3 regions of the Cellulosimicrobium sp. CpK407 genome follow, and region 1 is predicted to be linked to each of the others. Evidence: predicted binding sites of a transcription regulator. Region 1 holds the regulator's gene; each other region holds the start of a gene.
What was found. Region 1 encodes LexA, which represses DNA repair genes until DNA is damaged. Its sites were predicted from a motif close to TCGAACANNTGTTCGA; they were not measured.

Region 1 (5,995 bases):
CGAGCCCGCCGTCATCGAGGCCCTGGCCGCGATGGAGCAGACGATCGCCCTGCGCGTCCTCGACTGACGCCCACCGCGAGCGCCTTCGCCGCGTGCACCGGGTCGCCCCGGCGCACGCGGCGAAGGTCCTCGGGCGGCATGACCTTCGCCGCTGAGCGCCCCGCGCTCGGCGGTGCCACGATGAGGCATGACCGGATACACGCACGACGGGCCGCAGATCCTCGACGCCGACGCGTCGTGGGACCTCGTGGAGGGGACCCACGTCGCACGCCTCGCCGTGAGCGTGCGGGGCGAGCCGGACATCTACCCCGTCACGGTGCGGGCGCACGAGCGCACGCTCGCGTTCCGCACCGTCCCCGGGACCAAGCTCGCGACCCTGGCGACCAACGAACGCGTCGCTCTCGAGTGGGACCACGTGGACGACGACGGGGCGTGGAGCGTCGTCGCCCGCGGCACCGCGCACCGGCCGCGCAGCGAGCACGAGGTCGACGCCGTCCAGGAGGACGCCGCACCCCTCGTCCCCGTCGTGGACGTCCCGACCGAGGAATGGGTCGTCATCGAGGTCCGCGAGGTGACGGGGCGACGCTTCGCCCGGTCGGAGGCCTAGCCGCACTTCCCCGTCAAGGCGCCGACGCAGGTCGTCCGGCCGCCCCCGACGGGGCGACCGGACGACGACGAACGCTGAGCCGGAGGCGGCCGTCAGCCGGACTTGCGGCGGAACGTGCGCTGGACCGGCCCCACGGTCTCGGACCCGTGCACCGACCCGGTGTTGGACTCGCCGTCGGCCGTGCGGTGGCGCGCCGCGTTCTTCCGGTCGAGCGCCTCCCGGAACTTCGCCTTGGCCTCGTCGGTCGGTGCGGTGTCTGCAGCGGATCGCTGCTGGTCGGACGCCATGGCGGTCTCCTCGTCGATGGGGGAACTCGGTCGTGCACTGCGGTCGGCCCGACGGTGCGGGCACCTCGCCAGCCTCCCGCACCGCGTCGCCGGACGCCACCTGATTTGTCCGCCGGTCGGCCGGTCTCCGACGGACGGCCGGACGGTGTCGGGTAGCGTCGGCCGCGTGCCGACCGACTCCTCCGCCTCCGCCGCTCCCCCGTTCCCGGACCGGGCCCCGCTGCCGCACCGCCGTCTCGGTCGGTCCGGGCTGGCGCTGCCGGCGGTGTCGCTGGGCCTGTGGCAGAACTTCGGCGACGCCGACCCGCGGGCGACGCAGCGCGAGATCGTGCTGCACGCGGTCGACCGCGGCGTGACCCACCTCGATCTCGCGAACAACTACGGCCCGCCGGGCGGAGCGGCCGAGGAGTCCCTGGGGCACCTCCTCGCGCGCGAGCTGCGGACGGTGCGCGACGAGCTCGTCGTGACGACCAAGGCCGGCTACCGCATGGGGCCCGGCCCCTACGGAGAGGGCGGCTCGCGCAAGTACCTGCTCTCCTCGCTCGACGCCTCGCTGCGTCGCCTCGGGCTCGACCACGTCGACATCTTCTACTCCCACCGCTTCGACCCGACGACGCCGCTCGAGGAGACGGTCGGTGCGCTCGCCACCGCGGTCCGTTCGGGTCGCGCGCGGTACGCGGGCATCTCGTCCTACTCGGCGCGTCGCACCCGGGAGGCGCTGCGGGTCGCGGAGCAGGTGGGCGTCGACCTCGTCGTGACGCAGGTGTCGTACTCGATGCTCAACCGGTGGGTCGAGGAGCCCGACCCGCACGACCCCGCGGGCGCGTCCGTGCTCGACGTCGCGGGCGCCGCGGGGCTCGGGGTCGTCGCCTTCTCGCCGCTCGCCCAGGGGATGCTCACCGACCGGTACCTGCGCGGGGTTCCGGACGACTCGCGCGCGGCGCGCGGGGGGCCGCTCCGACCGGCGTTCCTCTCGGAGGCGAACCTCGACCACGTCCGCCGGCTCGACGACCTCGCCCGCGCCCACGGGCGCAGCCTCGCCACGACGGCGATCCTCTGGGCGATGCGGGACGAGCGCGTCACGTCCGTGCTGCTCGGCGCGAGCTCGACGCGGCAGCTCGACGAGAACCTCGCCGCGCTCGACGCGCCGGCGCTCTCCGCCGAGGAGCTCGCTGCCGTCGACGCGCTGCCCGCGGACACCGGCATCAACATCTGGGCGTCGCGGTCCAGCGACCTGTAGGCCCGCCGGACGCGCGCCGACGACGCGGGACCCCTGCCGGGGCCGCGACGTGCCCTCGCGCGTGCGGCCTCAGGCGTGCGGTGCGACCTCCCCGCGAACGTCCGCCCCCGGAGCGGTGCCGCTCGAGCCCTCCTCGGCCCGGGCCGCGGCCGTCTCGCGCTCCTCGCGCTCGACGCGCAGCGACGTGATCGCGCTCTCGAAGTCCTCGAGCGAGTCGAACGCCTGGTAGACGCTCGCGAAGCGCAGGTAGGCGACCTCGTCGAGCTCGCGCAGCGGCCCGAGGATCGCGAGCCCGATCTCGTACGCGTCGAGCTCGGCGCTGCCGCTCGCCCGGATGGTCTCCTCGACGCGCTGCGCGAGCACCGCGAGGTCGTCCTCGTTGACGGGTCGCCCCTGGCAGGCCTTGCGCACGCCGTTGACGATCTTCTCGCGCGAGAAGGGCTCCGTGACGCCGGAGCGCTTGACCACGGACAGGCTCGCGGTCTCGATCGTCGTGAAGCGGCGGTTGCACTCGGGGCACTGGCGGCGCCGACGGATCGACGCGCCGTCGTCCGAGGTGCGCGAGTCGACGACGCGGGAGTCCGCGTGGCGGCAGAACGGGCAGTGCATGGCGGGCTCCTCCGCGGGGTTCGCGCCGACAGGTCGGCGCGACGAACGTATGCCGTCGCGGCGGGACCGTGCAACACGCCTCCGACGCCGGCCGCTCGCGCCCGCCGCGTCGTCGGCGCGCAGACGGCCGCACCGGTGCTCGTGGACGGCAGAACGGGGGCGGTCGTGGTCGACCGCCCCCGTCGGGACGCCCCCGTCCCCATCTCGCGCGTGACTCGCCTCACGCGCGGCGACGTGCACAGGAGTCGCGGTGGACCGCGCGCTCCTCACCTCGTCCGCCCAGCCCCCCAGCCGGCGTTGTGAGGTGACACTAACTTAGGGCGACCTAAATGATGCCGCAACCCCTGCGCACCGCACGGGGCCCGGTTTCGCCCGTGTCCTGCGTCACAGCGCGCTCTCGCGTCCGCACCGAGGGCGCCCAGCCGGCCTCAGGCGGACGCCGGGAGGAGGATCTTCTGGCCGGCCTGGAGGCCCGAGGACGAGAGCCCGTTGAGCTCGGCGAGCCCGCCCACGACGTCGCGCAGGTCCTCTCCCGGCGCCGCCACCCCCTGCGCGAGCTCCCACAGCGTCTCCCCCGAGCTCACGACGTGCACCCGGACCTCCACGGGCTCGCCCGGGCCGCTCGCGACGGCGACGCCCACCCGCGCGGCCAGCAGCAGGACCGCGGCGGCCAGGAGCACGAGGACCACGCGGCCCCGGCGCGTGAGCCGCAGCGGCCGCTCCTCCGCACGCCCCGTCACCCCGCCCGCAGGGCCGAGGGGCCCGACCGTCGAGATCGCCATCGCATCCATGCCTGCTCCGTCCCGGCCCGCGGGCCCGATCGCCTTCCCCGGTCGATCGGACGCCGCGAGCCCTTCGCCTCCGCGCCGACCGGGTCGGTCGAACACGTGTACGTAGAACACCTGTACGAAGGTCTATCACGAACGACCGACAGAGTCGAGACATGCTCGAACAGGTGTTTGATTCGTGTCGCAACCTCCCCTAGCCTGGGGTCAGGTCGGTTCGCCGGACATGTCCGCTCGGACCCGGAGGGGCGACCGAGGTCCCGGAGCGCACGCCCCGGGGAGGGGAGGCCGCACGCCCGGGAGGCGTCGGCGGCCGCGACGGACGAAGGCGGAGCGACCATGGCGGGACGAGGCACGGACAGGGCACGGGGGCTCGCCGAGGTGCGGGAGCTCCCGGACGGGTCGGCGGGGGGTGACGGGCTCACGCCGCGCCAGCGCCTCGTGCTCGAGACCATCCGCGCGTGCGTCGAGCAGCGCGGCTACCCGCCGAGCATGCGGGAGATCGGCGAGGCCGTGGGCCTGACGAGCCCGTCGTCGGTGAAGCACCAGCTCACGACTCTCGAGCGCAAGGGCTTCCTGCGTCGCGACCCGAACCGCCCCCGCGCGATCGAGGTCGTCCAGCCGGACGACGCGCGCCGCGCCACCCCGCTCACGGCAGCGGGCTCCGCGCCCGAGCCCGCGTACGACGAGGCGCACCCGGCTCCGTCCTACGTCCCGGTCGTCGGCCGCATCGCCGCCGGCGGCCCGATCCTCGCGGAGCAGGTCGTCGAGGACGTCTTCCCGCTGCCTCGCCAGCTCGTCGGCGAGGGCGAGCTCTTCCTCCTGCGGGTGCAGGGCGACTCGATGGTCGACGCCGCGATCTGCGACGGCGACTGGGTCGTCGTCCGCCGCCAGCCCGTCGCGGAGAACGGCGAGATCGTCGCGGCGATGATCGACGGCGAGGCCACGGTGAAGTCCCTGCGCCGCGCGGACGGTCGCGTCTGGCTCATGCCGCACAACGCCGCGTACGACCCGATCCCTGGCGACGACGCCCAGGTCCTCGGCCGCGTCGTCTCCGTGCTGCGCAGCCTCTGAGCCGCACGGACCGTCCGTCGCCGCACCCTCCCGAGCGGTCCCTCGCGGGGCGGACGAGGCGGGCGCCGGCACGTCGAGGTCGGAAGCGCCGAGAGCCGGGTGGTCGTCGACCACCCGGCTCTCACACGCCGTTCCGGACCCGCCGGCGAACCGGTCGGTCAGAGACCGAAGCGCCGGGCGACGGCGTGCAGCGACTCGGCGGACGAGCGCAGCCCGGCGAGCTCCGCGTCGGACAGCGGGACCTCGACCCGCTCGGTGGCGCCACGCCGGTCGACGAGCGTCGGCAGCGAGAGGCACACGTCGTCGAGCCCGTACGCGCCGTCGAGCAGCGTCGAGACGGGCAGGATGCGGTGCTCGTCGTCGAGCACGGCCTCGATGATGCGCGTGCCCGCGAGCCCCACGGCGTAGTTCGTCGCCCCCTTGCCCTCGATGATCCGGTAGGCCGACTGCACGACCTCGCGCGCGATGTCGTCGCGCACGCCTGCCGTGAGCGGACCGCGACCGCCCAGGCCGGGCCACTCGAGGAGCGGGACGCCGCCGATGGTCGCCGAGCTCCACAGCGGGATCTCGCTGTCGCCGTGCTCGCCGGCGATGTACGCGTGGACGTTCTGCACCGCGACGCCGCAGTGCTGGGCCACGAGGAAGCGCAGCCGCGAGGAGTCGAGGACGGTCCCGCTGCCGAAGAGCTGCGAAGGCGGCAGCCCGGAGAACTTGAGCGCCGCGTAGGTGACGATGTCGACGGGGTTGGTCACCATGACGTAGACCGCGTCCGGGGCGACCTCCACGAGACCCGGCAGGATCGTCCGCATGAGGCCGATCGTGCCCTCGGCGAGGTCGAGCCGCGTCTGGCCCGGCTTCTGCTTCGCCCCGGCCGTCACGACGACCACGTCGGCCCCCGCGCACACCGCGACGTCGTCCGACCCCTCGACCCGGGCCATCGGCATGAACTGGATGCCGTGCTGGAGGTCCGCCACCTCCGCGTCGACCTTCGCCCGGTTCACGTCCAGGAGCGCCACGGTGCGCGCGGCCCCGCGCATGAGGGCCGCATACGCCAGGGTCGACCCGACCGCACCCGCGCCGACGATCGCCAGCTTGGTCGTCCGCGCTCCCCCTCCCGGCCCACCCGTGCTCGCGTCACCCGTGCCCTGCGGGGACGTGCTCGTCGTCATGTCGCCTCCGTGAAGTCGCTGGAATCGTGAAGACCGCGGAAAGGACTCAGCCTAGGGCGGCGAGGCGCCGGAGCGCACCGGTGGCGACGTCGCGGTCGGTCGTCTGCCAGAACCCCGGCATGGACCGCGTGAGGAACGTGCCGTAGCGCGCGGTCACGAGACGCGGGTCGAGGACCGCGACCACGCCTCGATCCGTGGTGGACCGGACGAGCCGGCCGGCGCCC
Region 2 (5,995 bases), on a different contig from region 1:
ACTGGAAGAGCGAGTAGATGAACACCAGCAGCAGACCGATGACTCCGGCGATGAGGCCCTTCTGGAGCTGCTCGCTGCCGAGCGTCGCCGAGATCTGCTCCTGGCTCTGCACCTCGAACGTCAGCGGGAGGGCGCCGAAGTTGAGCTGGTTGGCGAGCGTCGCGGCCGAGTCGCGCGTGAAGCTGCCGGAGATCTCCGCCTTGCCGTCGGGGATGACGGCCTGGGAGACCGGGGCGGAGATGACGAGCCCGTCGAGGACCATCGCGAACTGGTTCTGCGGGGCCGGCAGCGACGTGAGGCGCGTGGTGACCTCGCGGAACTCCTTGGTGCCCTCGGAGTCGAACTCGAGGTTGACGACCCACTCGTTCGTGACGACGCCGTTCTGCCCGACGCGCAGGCCGGAGTTCGCGTTCGAGATGTCGGTGCCCTCGATCTCGACTGGGCCGAGGATGTACTTGGCCGAGCCGTCGTCGGCGCACGAGACGAACGCGGAGTCGGTCGGGCCGCTGTCGCCGCCGACCTGGTTCTCCGGCAGGGTGCAGTCGAGCGCGTCGAACTCCGCCTGCAGCTCCGGCGTGATCTGCGCCAGGTCGCTGGGGTTCTCCGGGCGGGTCGCCTCCGTGTCGGTCCCGGTCGTCGCGTCGTCGGCGGGGGCGTCCGTCGCCTCGTCCGCCGCGGGATCGGTGGCCTCGTCAGCAGCCGGGTCCGTGGCCTCGTCCGCCGCGGGGTCCGTCGCCTCGTCGGTCGCGGGGTCCGCGGACTCGGTCGCGGGGTCCGCGCTCTCCTCCGTCGCTGCCTCGTCGCCCGTCGCGTCCTCGGCGGGCGTCGCGGTCGGCATGCCGACCGCGAGGACCGGCCGGAACCGCATCTGCGCCGAGGCGCTGACGAGGTCGATCGTCTCCTGGGTCGGCTGGCCCGGGATGCCGACGACGATCTTGTCGCGCCCCTGGCTCGTGATCTCCGTCTCGGAGACGCCCTGCGCGTCGATGCGCTGGCGGATGACGTTGATCGCCTGGTTGATCGTCTCGGGGGTGACTGCGGACGCGTCCTCCGTCACGGGCTGCAGGACGATCTGCGTCCCGCCCTCGAGGTCGAGCGCGAGCGCAGGGGCGAAGGAGGCGCCTCCCGGGTTGTCCGCCGAGCGGCCGTCCGTCTTGGTCCCTGCGAAGAGCACGCCGAATAGGACGACGCTCAGGAGCAGGAACAGGACGATCGTCCGGACGGGCCGGGAACGGCGCGTGCTGGAGTTGGCCAACTGTCTGTCTCTTCTCGTGCGGTCGGCCGGGAGGCCGACCAGGTCAGGCGCCGGTCGCTCGGGGCGACCGGCGCACGGTCACTTGCTCTCGGTGCCTTCGTCGCGACGGTCACGGTCCTTGTCCGTGGGCCCGCCGGTCAGGCCGGACAGGTCGTCGGGGACGACGAGGTCGTCGACGTCCTCCTTGGACCCGGACGGCGCGCTGCCGTAGAGCGCGTCGCCGTCGGTCGCCTCGTCGGACGCCGACTCCTCCTCCTCGGGCTCGACCGGCGGGTCGACGAGCTTCGCGATGGCGGCCCGGAGCCACCGGGACTGGTTGCCCGGCGTCGACTCGATCGTGATGACGTCGGCGTCCTCGTCGACGTCGACGATCGTGCCGAACATGCCGGAACCCGTCATCACCTCCTGCCCGGGGGCGAGGTTCGCCCGGAAGTTCTGGGCCTCGCGCTGCTGCTTGCGGGTGCGGCTGGTCATGAGGAACATCGCGCCCGCCGCGAGGGCGAGGATGAGGATGAAGCTGATATCCATGACGGAGTCTCGTGTCCTGTTCTGTGCGGGATCTGCGCGCAGTCTAGGCGTGCGCGCACGGTTCACCAACGAGCCGTCCCGCCGGGGAGTTCCGCCCGCTCGGGCCCCACCCATTCTAGGACCACGTTCGGCGCACCTGTGACCGTCGTCACGGGACGCGCGCCGGACGCGCGGACGGGCTCGCCTCCGGGCTCCCGACGGGACCGCCGTCAGGCGTCGAACAGGGTGCCGCCCTCGCGCGGCGGCGTGAGCCCCAGGTGCGCCCAGGCGGCGGGCGTCGCGACCCGGCCCCGGGGAGTCCGTCCGATCAGACCTTCGCGCACCAGGTACGGCTCGGCGACCGTCTCGACCGTCTCCGCCTCCTCGCCGACCGTCACGGCGAGCGTCGTCAGCCCGACCGGGCCGCCGTTGAAGCGCGTGCACAGGGCCGTCAGGACCGCCCGGTCGAGGCGGTCCAGGCCGATGGGGTCCACCTCGTAGACCTCGAGCGCTGCGCGCGCGGCCGCGAGGTCCATGCTCCCGTCGCCGCGGACCTGCGCCCAGTCGCGCACGCGCCGCAGCAGGCGGTTGGCGATGCGGGGCGTGCCCCGCGAGCGACCGGCGATCTCGCGCGCGGCGTCCGGGTCGAGCACGACGCCGAGCAGCCCGGCGGACCGGGAGAGCACGCGCTCGAGCTCCTCGCTCGAGTAGAAGTCGAGGTGCCCGGTGAACCCGAACCGGTCGCGCAGCGGCGCCGGCAGCAGGCCCGCGCGCGTCGTGGCACCGACGGCGGTGAAGGGCGGCAGCGAGAGCGGGATCGCGCTCGCGCCCGCGCCCTTGCCCACGACGACGTCGACCCGGAAGTCCTCCATCGCCATGTAGAGGAGCTCCTCCGCGGGCCGCGCGAGGCGGTGGATCTCGTCGATGAAGAGCACCTCGCCCTCCTCGAGCGAGGACAGGACGGCCGCGAGGTCCCCGGCGTGCTGGATCGCCGGCCCGGACGTGACGCGCAGCGACGTCCCGAGCTCCGCCGCGATGATCATGGCGAGCGTCGTCTTCCCGAGCCCGGGTGGCCCGGACAGCAGCACGTGGTCCGGCGAGCTCCCGCGGGCGAGCGCGGCCTGGAGCACGAGCGAGAGCTGGTCGCGCACGACGGCCTGCCCGACGAACTCCTCGAGCCTGCGGGGGCGCAGCGCCGCCTCGGCGGCGCGCTCGAGGTCGTCCGCTCCCGCCGCGACGATCCGCTCGGACGAGAACGTGCCGTCCCCGCCGAAGCCGTCCACGCCCACCTGGTCGAAGTTCGCCACGGTCAGCCCCTCGGTCCGCCGAGGACGCGCAGCGCGGCACGCAGCGCGCCGGCCACGTCGGGCGCCTCGACGACGTCGACACCGGCCTCGGCGAGGACGGTGGAGACGGCGTCGTCCGCGGCCTTGAGGTTCCAGCCGAGCCCGACGAGCGCCTCGACCACCTGGTCCCGACGGTCGTCGACCGGGCGCGGGCCGGTCCCGGTGGCCGGCGCGCCCGCCCCGGGGGCGTCGGCCCCGGTGGGCGGCCCGAGCTTGTCGCCCAGCTCGAGCGCGATCCGCTGCGCGCCCTTGGTGCCGATGCCGGGGACACGCACCAGGGCGGCGATGTCGCCACCTCCCACGGCGCGTCGCAGGGCGTCGGGCGTGTGCACCGCGAGCATCGCGAGCGCGAGCCGCGGCCCGACGCCGCTGACGGTCTGGACGGTCTCGAAGACGGTCCGCTCGTCGTCGTCGGCGAACCCGTAGAGGGTGAAGGAGTCCTCGCGGACCACGAGGCTCGTCGCGAGCCGAGCGTCCTCGCCCACGCGCAGGCCCGCGAGGGTCGCCGGCGTGGCGTGCACGAGGTAGCCCACTCCCCCGACCTCGAGCACGGCGCGGTCGAGCTGGACGCTCGCCACGACTCCGCTCAGCGACGCGATCACCCAGGCTCCTCTCCCGGTCGGCTCCGCCGACCTGGTCCGATGGTCCGCCGGCGCGACGACCGCGGACGGCGCCGAGAAGGTGTGTCGAACACCCGTACGACCGCGGTCACTCTAGCAAGGTGCGCCCACGCCCCGGCCGACCGACACGGGCGCCGTCAGCGCGGTGCCCGCCGGGCCTTCGCCGCGTGCTCGGCCGCGGCCCAGGCACGCTGCGCCGGCGTCAGCTCGTGCCGCTCGCCGCCCTGGAGCGCGCCCGAGGGTCGCCACAGGTGGCAGATCGCGAGCGCGAGCGCGTCGGCGGCGTCCGCGGGCCTCGGCGGCTCCGCGAGCCCCAGGATGCTCGCGACCATGCGCTGGACCTGCTCCTTGCCCGCGCGCCCGCTCCCCGTGACCGCAGCCTTGACCTCGGACGGCGTGTGCAGCGCGACGGGGACGCCCCGCTTTGCCGCGCCGACCATCGCGAGACCCGCGGCCTGGGCCGTGCCCATCACGGTCCCGACGTTGTGCTGGGCGAACACGCGCTCGACCGCGACGACGTCCGGAACGTGCTCGTCGAACCACGCGTCGAGCCGCTCCGCGATCCGCAGCAGCCGCAGGTCCACGCTGAGGTCCGGGTCCGTCCGGATCACGCCGACGGCCACGAGCTCGGCCCGCCGCCCCCGCGCGGAGTCCACCACCCCGACGCCGCACCGGGTCAGCCCAGGATCCACACCGAGAACGCGCACCCCGCTAGCCTCCCACGAGCCGACGACGGAACCTCGGCGCCTCGCGGGCACGCACCGAGGTGAGCCGACACCGGCGGGGTGGGTGGGACGCGCGCGGTCGTGGCGGGCCTGGCGGGAGCCGCGAGGGACGAGCGGCGGATGGTAGACCGCGCGCGTCCCACCCACCCCGCACCCAGGGCGACCAGACCTCACCTCGGGCGAACCCAGCGGTCAGTCGTCGTTCTCGAGCTCCGCCATGACCTCGTCCGACGCGTCGAAGTTCGCGTAGACGTTCTGCACGTCGTCGCTGTCCTCGAGCGCGTCGATGAGGCGCAGGATCTTGCGCGCGCCGTCGGCGTCGACCTCGACCTCCATGGACGGGTGCCAGATCGAGTCGGCGGAGTCGTACTCGAGCCCCGCCTCCTGGATCGCCGTGCGCACGGCGACGAGGTCGCTCGCCTCGCACAGGACCTCGATGACCTCGCCGGAGTCGGTGACCTCCTCGGCGCCCGCCTCGAGCGCGGCGAGCATGACGTCGTCCTCGGTCACGCCGTCCGCCTTCGGCACGACGACGAGGCCCTTGCGCGAGAAGAGGTAGGACACGGAGCCCGGGTCGGCGAGGTTGCCGCCGTTGCGGCTGAACGCGAGGCGGACCTCGGAGGCCGCCCGGTTCTTGTTGTCGGTGAGGCACTCGACCAGGACGGCGATGCCGTTGGGGCCGTAGCCCTCGTACATGATCGTCTGGTAGTCGACGGCGTCGGCGCCCGTGCCGGACCCGCGCTTGACGGCGCGGTCGATGTTGTCGTTGGGGACCGACGACTTCTTCGCCTTCTGGATGGCGTCGAACAGCGTCGGGTTGCCCGCGGGGTCACCGCCGCCGGTGCGCGCCGCGACCTCGATGTTCTTGATGAGCTTCGCGAAGAGCTTGCCGCGCTTGGCGTCGATGGCCGCCTTCTTGTGCTTGGTCGTGGCCCACTTGGAGTGCCCTGACATGCGTTCCTACCCCTTCGAAATTCTGACGAACAGCTCGTGCACGCGCGCGTCCCCGGAGATCTCCGGGTGGAACGAGGTGGCGAGCAGCGATCCCTGCTGGACTGCGACGATCCTACCGGCGGCGGCCGCGGGGATGCCGGGCGCCTCGTGATCGGGGATGCGCGCGAGCACGTCGACGCCCGGGCCGACCTCCTCGACCCACGGCGCGCGGATGAACACCGCGTGCACGGTGCCCGCCCCCTCGGCCCCGGCGCGACCGCCGTCCTGGGGGGCGATGCCGGCGAACGCGAGGTCGGTCTCGAACGAGTCGACCTGCCGGCCAAAGGCGTTGCGCCGGACCGTCACGTCGAGCCCGCCGATGGTCCGCTGGTCGGCCGTGCCGCCGAGGATGCGGTCCGCGAGCAGGATCATGCCGGCGCACGAGCCGTAGACCGGCAGGCCCTCGGCGATGCGTGCGCGCAGCGGCTCGTCGAGCTCGAAGATCCGCAGGAGCTTCTCGATGGTGGTCGACTCGCCCCCGGGGAGCACGAGCCCGTCGACCGCGGCGAGCTCCTCGGGGCGCCGCACGCCGACCGTGCGCGCGCCGGC
Region 3 (5,995 bases), on a different contig from region 1:
GGCCGCGTTCTCGTTGCCGTCGGGTCGGCGCGAGACCTCGCCCGTGACCTGGAGGACGAACTCGTTGCGCAGCGGGTGCGCGACGGCCTCGTCGCGGATGACGACCTGGGCGATGCCGGACGCGTCCCGCAGGTCGATGAAGGCCACGCCTCCGTGATCGCGCCGACGGTCGACCCAGCCCGTGAGGGTGACGGTCTGACCGGTGTGCTCGGCCCGCAGTGAGCCGGCCGTTCGGGTGCGCAGCACGGAGGGTTCCTTCCAGGTGGGCGGTGGGGGTCGCGCTCCCGGGGCGGGCGCGCGTCCGGACGAGTCTAGTGCGGGCGGGCGCGCTGCTCGACCGGATACCGTGGCGGTGCCGCCGCTCCACCGGCGCTCCGACCGTGTCGTGCGTCCGGGCCGGCGGCACCGGCGCGCGCCGACCGGCCCGCCGCCCGCACGAGGAGGGGTGATCGTGGCACGCACCATCGCGACGAACCGGCGCGTCGAGCGCGACGAGCTCGAGCAGTTCCTGCGGTCCCGGCACGACGGCGTCCTCGTCACGACGCGCGCCGACGGGCGGCCACAGCTCAGCCCCGTCACGTACGGGGTCGACGACGCGGGCCGGGTCGTCGTGTCGACGTACCCGGAGCGCGCCAAGGCGGTCAACGTGCGTCGCGACCCGCGCGCGTCGCTGCTCTCGCTGGGCGAGCGCTTCTCGGACCCGTGGGTGCAGGTCGACGGCGAGGCCGAGGTGATCGACCTGCCCGAGTCCGTCGAGCCGCTCGTCGACTACTACCGCTCCGTCAGCGGCGAGCACCCGGACTGGGACGAGTACCGCGAGGCCATGGTGACGCAGGGCAAGTCGCTCGTGCGCCTGACGATCACGCGCTGGGGCCCGGTCGCGACGGGCGGGTTCCCGGCGCGCCTCGCGGACGGCTGACGATCCCGCCGGCGCGGCGGCGTAGCGTGCCGACCATGCCGATCACCCTGTGCGTGATGCTGTGGCCCACCGAGGGCAGCGCCGACCTGCTGAGCGAGTACGAGGACGTCGTCCTCGCGCTCGTGCCCGCGCACGGCGGGCGCGTGCTGTCGCGCGTGCGCGCGCTGCCCGGTCAGGAGGCGTCGCTGCCGACCGAGGTGCAGGTCATCGAGCTGCCCGATGACGACGCGCTCGCCGCGTACCTGGCCGACCCCGCCCGGGTGGCGCTGGCCGACCTCAGGGACCGGGCTGTGGCACGGACGGACATCGTCCGTGTCGGTGCCGTCCCGCACCGCGACCAGCCCTCCTGACCCGGCCGTCGGACGCGCGCCGGCGTCGCGGTCGCGGTGTCGCCCGGACGGTGCCACCAGGTCAGAACAGGACCTGCTCCACTCCCCCGCCGACGACGTCCAGACCCCCGCCGTCCACCGGCATGCCCGCGAGCGCGCCGCCGTGGCCACGCCGGTCGGATTCCTGAGGCGACCCGGCGAGGCTCCCCCTCGGGTAGGCGCCGTCCGCCGGCGGCCCCGGGTCGCGGTGACCGTCCCCGAGACCGCCGAGCTCGCCCCGGCGGTACCGCCCCTCGACGCCCGCGGGACCGCGGTGGCCGGACACCGCGAAGCCGCGCGCCTCGAGCATCGGGCGCACGCGGTCCCACAGCCACGAGCGGTACGCCTTCGAGGCGTACGCGCCACGGGCGTAGACCCGCTCGTAGCCGGGGACGAGCTGCGGGTGCTCGCGCGCGAGCCAACCGAGGTACCACTCGCGCGTCCCGGGCTTGAGGTGCAGCGGCAGCACGGTGACCCCCGTGGCCCCGGCGTCCTTCACGGCGTCGAGCAGGTCTGTCAGCGCGTGCGTGGAGTCGGTGAGCCACGGCAGCACGGGCGCGACCATGACGCCGCACGGCAGGCCCGCCTCGCGGACCGCGCGGATCAGGTCGAGGCGGGCGCGCGGCGAGGGCGTGCCGGGTTCGACGCTCGCCTGGAGCGTCGGGTCCAGCAGCGCGAGCGAGACGCCGATCCCGACCTCGACGCGCGAGGCGGCGTCGGCGAGGAGCGGCAGGTCGCGGCGCAGGAGCGTGCCCTTGGTGAGGACCGATAGGGGCGTGCCGGAGCCCGCGAGCGCGTCGATGATGCCCGGCATGAGGCGGTAGCGCCCCTCGGCCCGCTGGTAGGGGTCCGTGTTCGTGCCGAGCGCGACGGGCTCGCGACCCCACGACGCGCGGGCGAGCTCGGCGCGCAGCACCTCGTCGACGTTCACCTTGACCACGACCTCGCGGTCGAAGTCGTCGCCCGCGTCGAGGTCGAGGTACTGGTGGGTGGGCCGGGCGAAGCAGTTGTGGCTCACGACCCCGGCGGCGACGAAGTCCCGCGTCCCGGTGGTGATGTCGACGAGCTCGGTCTCCTCCCCCGGCCCGTCGAGCGCCTCGAGCGAGTCGACGCGCAGCGCCTCGTCGCCCGTGACGTCCCGGCCCTCGAGCGCGACCCGGCCGCCCGCGAGCGCAGCCGCCCCCGGGCCGACGAGGACGTCGCCCAGCGCCAGGTGGGCGCGGCGCCCGGCCCCGCCGACGACATGGCGCCAGCCCCGTTCGGTGAGGAACCGGTGGTCACCGCTCGCGACGAGGCGCGTGCCGTCCGCGAGGGTCACGCGGTACGCGCGCTTGCGGGTGGTCCAGCGGTCGAGCACGCGCGTGCGCACGTAGCGCCGGTAGGCGCCGTGCGGCGCGGTCCCCACGATCTCGTCGCCGACCCGCAGCTCGCCGATCGGTCGCTGCGTGCCGTCGGCGAGCAGCACCGGGGTGGACGGCGCGAGGCAGTAGGAGCAGGCGTGGCTGCACCCGCGGTACGGGTTGACCGTCCAGCGGAACGGCATGCGCGACATCGCCGGGACCTTCGACAGCGCGCTCTTGGCCGTCACCTCGTGGAACGTGATGCCCGCGAAGTCGGGCGTGCGCACGCTGCGCACGAGGCCCGCCCGCTCCAGCCCCGGGAGAGCGCCGTCGTCCGCGCCGAGCGCTTGTCCGTCCCACCTCACCCGCACATTCGAACAGGTGTTCGATCTCCAGGTCAAGCCCCGCGGTCCTCCCCGGGGGACGCCTGCTCCGCGTCAGCGGCGACCCGCACCCTGCGCAGGGCCGGTGCACGGGCGGCCCAGGGCCCGTCCCGCGGGCTGAGACGCCGGGATTGTCCGCGTGGCCCCGAGGGCCTAGGGTCGGGCCGAACGCCCCCGGGGAGCGCACGAGCGCTGAGAGTGCAGGCCGGACACCCGTCCCACCTGCAGACCCGTGGAACCTGATCTGGTTCGTACCAGCGAAGGGAGCAGGGCCGACGTCACCGTCCCCTGCGCGCTCGTGCCCGTGCGCCCCGCACGCGGCCGGGCGCGCCGGGCCCGGCGGTGGCGCGCCGTCGTGCACCCCTCGCCCCGGGGGCCCGACGGAGGGAACCCGCATGGCCGAGCCCCGCACCACCCCGCAGCAGGCGACCCCGACCGCCGCCGCACCCACCGACCAGCCGCCCACCGGATCGGCCGGCGTGCCGGCCGACCGGTCGGCCGGCGGGGTGCCCGGTCTCGCGGTCCGCCCGACCGGGCGCCCCGCACGGCGCCGCGGGCTGACGCTCCACGAGACGGTGCTCGTCGCCGTCCTCGGCGTCGTCTTCGGGTTCGTGTACTGGGCGTTCGTCCAGCTCTGGGCCCCGCTCCAGCTCGCGATGGGCCCCCTCGCGGACCTCGCCGCGAACGTCCTCGCGGGCGCGTGGATCGTCGTCGGCCCGCTCGCCACGTACATCGTGCGCAAGCCGGGGGTCGGCATCCTTGCCGAGACCCTCGCCGCGCTCGTCGAGGTCGTCTTCCTCGCGTCCCCCGCGGGGCCGCTGCTGCTCGTCGTGGGCCTGGTCCAGGGCGTCGGCGCCGAGCTGCCGTTCGCGCTCACGCGCTACCGCCGGTTCGGATGGTGGGTCTTCGTCGCGTCGGGCGTGAGCGCGGCCCTCGTCACGTTCGCCTTCAACGCCGTGCGCTTCGGCTGGATCGGTCAGGACTACGCGATGCTCCGGCTCGGGATCCAGGTCGTGTCGTGCGTTGTGCTGTGCGGCCTCGCGGCCCGCCTCCTCGGCGACGCCCTCGCCCGCACGGGCGCCCTCGACGCGTTCGCGATCGGCGCGGCCCGCCGTGGGTGAGGCGACCGCGCACGTGGCTGACGTGACCGCGCACGCGCGCGACGCTGTCACCGCCGCCGACGTGACCGTGCACCTCGGGCACCACGGCACCCGGGTGCTCGACGGCGTCGACGTCACCGTCCCGGCCGGGACGAGCCTGCTGGTCCTCGGCCCGTCCGGGTGCGGGAAGTCGACCCTCCTGCGCGCGCTGGTCGGCGTCGTCCCGCACACCCTCCCGGGCGTCGTCCTGGGCGGCCTCCGCGTGACCGGCGCCGACCCGCGCGAGGTGCCGCCGCCCGTGCTCGCCGCCCGCGTGGGCCTCGTCCAGCAGCGGCCCGGCGACCAGCTCTGCCTGGCGCGCGTGGACGAGGAGCTGCGGTTCGCGCTCGAGAACCGTGGCGCCGACCCCCGCACCACGGACGCCCGCGCGACCGCGGCGCTCGCCGCCGTCGGCGCCGCGCACCTGCACGACCGCGCGACCCACGCGCTGTCGGGCGGCGAGGCGCAGCGCGTCGCGGTCGCCGCGGCGCTCGTCGCCGAGCCGGAGCTCCTCGTCCTCGACGAGCCCACCGCGCTGCTGGACCCCGCCGCCGCCCACGACGTCGGGGCCCTCGTCGCCGGCCTCGCGCGCCGCCCCGGACCCGACGGCGGCGACGACGCCGCGCGGCGGCACCGCTCGGTCGTGCTCGTCGAGCACCGCCTGGACGACCTGGGCACGCTGCCGGACGCGACCCTGGTCCTCGGGCGCGACGGCAGGGTCGTCGCGCACGGCCCCACCGACCGCGTCCTGCGCGAGCACGCGCACGACCTCTCCGGGCTGGGGTGCTGGCTACCCCTCGCCGTCCGCCTCGAGCAGGCGGGCGCCCCGGGGCCGCTCGGCTCTCCCGAGACCGACGACTGGCTGGTCGACCTCGCGCGGTCCTCGCCCGCGCGCCCCACGACCACGGACCCGGCCGCGACCCCGGCCGGCGCGGCGCGCCCCGTGGCGCTCCGGGCCCGTGGCCTCGCCGTCCACCGGGGTGGACTCCGCGCGGGGCGGTCCCGGCACGGCGGCCCGGCCGTCGTGCGCGACGTGGACCTCGACGTCCGCGCGGGCGAGGTGCTCGCCGTCGTCGGTCCCAACGGGGGCGGCAAGTCGACGCTCCTGCGCGGCCTGGCCGGGCTCGAGCGCACCACGGGCGAGGTGGCGACCGCGACGGGCGAGCCCGTCGCGATGGTGTTCCAGGACCCCGAGCACCAGCTCGTCGCCCGCACGGTGCGCGAGGAGGTCGCCTGGTCGGCCCGGCTCGCCCGCGTCGACGACGTCGAGGCGCGCGTGGCCCGGACCCTCGCCGCGTTCGGGCTCGCGCACCTCGCCGACGCGAACCCGTACCGGCTCTCGGGCGGCGAGCAGCGGCGCCTGTCCCTGGCGACCGCGACCGTCCTGGACCCGCCGGTCCTCCTCGCCGACGAGCCCACGTTCGGGCTGGACCGGGCCCAGGCCGCCACGGTCGCCCACGTGCTGCGGGGGCGCGCCGACGCGGGCGGCGCCGTGGTCGTCGTCTCGCACGACCTCTCGCTCGTCGCGGCGCTCGCCGACCGGGTCGCCGTGGTCGTGGACGGCACGCTCGCCACGGTCGCGGAGCCGTCGGCGGTCCTCGCCGACGACGCGCTGTGCGCGCTGGCGGGCCTGCGCCGACCCCCGCTGCTCGACTGGTGGGCGCGCGTAGGCCGCGGTCGCGGCGTCGACCCGGGGGCGCTCGTCCGCGCGCTCGACGCGGCGTTCGACGCCCGGCACGACGTCGTGCCGGGCGCCGATCCCGGGACGGCGAGACTCGCGCCCACGGCCGCGGTCGCCGCGGAGGTCGCCCCGTGACCGGCCCCCGCCCGACCGCGCTCGAACGCT

Region 2: the regulator LexA is predicted to act here: its motif matches at 3,795-3,810, upstream of ruvA (Holliday junction branch migration protein RuvA).
Region 3: the regulator LexA is predicted to act here: its motif matches at 3,001-3,016, upstream of ABWU78_RS01925 (Rv2578c family radical SAM protein).

The regions. Positions count from the first base shown of each region.
Region 1 covers NZ_JBGNYC010000004.1:70,249-76,243, forward strand. Annotated here, with positions in the region: gene serA (phosphoglycerate dehydrogenase) at 1-67, shown strand, start outside; gene ABWU78_RS03125 (pyridoxamine 5'-phosphate oxidase family protein) at 188-607, shown strand; gene ABWU78_RS03130 (DUF5302 domain-containing protein) at 700-894, opposite strand; gene ABWU78_RS03135 (aldo/keto reductase) at 1,061-2,134, shown strand; gene nrdR (transcriptional regulator NrdR) at 2,204-2,743, opposite strand; gene ABWU78_RS03145 (LysM peptidoglycan-binding domain-containing protein) at 3,172-3,534, opposite strand; gene lexA (transcriptional repressor LexA) at 3,868-4,602, shown strand; gene ABWU78_RS03155 (L-lactate dehydrogenase) at 4,761-5,771, opposite strand; gene ABWU78_RS03160 (ATP-dependent DNA helicase) at 5,818-5,995, opposite strand, start outside.
Region 2 covers NZ_JBGNYC010000023.1:7,813-13,807, forward strand. Annotated here, with positions in the region: gene secD (protein translocase subunit SecD) at 1-1,255, opposite strand, end outside; gene yajC (preprotein translocase subunit YajC) at 1,334-1,783, opposite strand; gene ruvB (Holliday junction branch migration DNA helicase RuvB) at 1,993-3,045, opposite strand; gene ruvA (Holliday junction branch migration protein RuvA) at 3,072-3,710, opposite strand; gene ruvC (crossover junction endodeoxyribonuclease RuvC) at 3,866-4,435, opposite strand; gene ABWU78_RS11595 (YebC/PmpR family DNA-binding transcriptional regulator) at 4,646-5,407, opposite strand; gene pdxT (pyridoxal 5'-phosphate synthase glutaminase subunit PdxT) at 5,414-5,995, opposite strand, start outside.
Region 3 covers NZ_JBGNYC010000002.1:171,392-177,386, forward strand. Annotated here, with positions in the region: gene aspS (aspartate--tRNA ligase) at 1-246, opposite strand, end outside; gene ABWU78_RS01915 (PPOX class F420-dependent oxidoreductase) at 452-919, shown strand; gene ABWU78_RS01920 (DUF1330 domain-containing protein) at 955-1,269, shown strand; gene ABWU78_RS01925 (Rv2578c family radical SAM protein) at 1,331-2,992, opposite strand; TPP riboswitch at 3,176-3,295, shown strand; gene ABWU78_RS01930 (ECF transporter S component) at 3,406-4,131, shown strand; gene ABWU78_RS01935 (ABC transporter ATP-binding protein) at 4,145-5,965, shown strand; gene ABWU78_RS01940 (energy-coupling factor transporter transmembrane component T family protein) at 5,962-5,995, shown strand, end outside.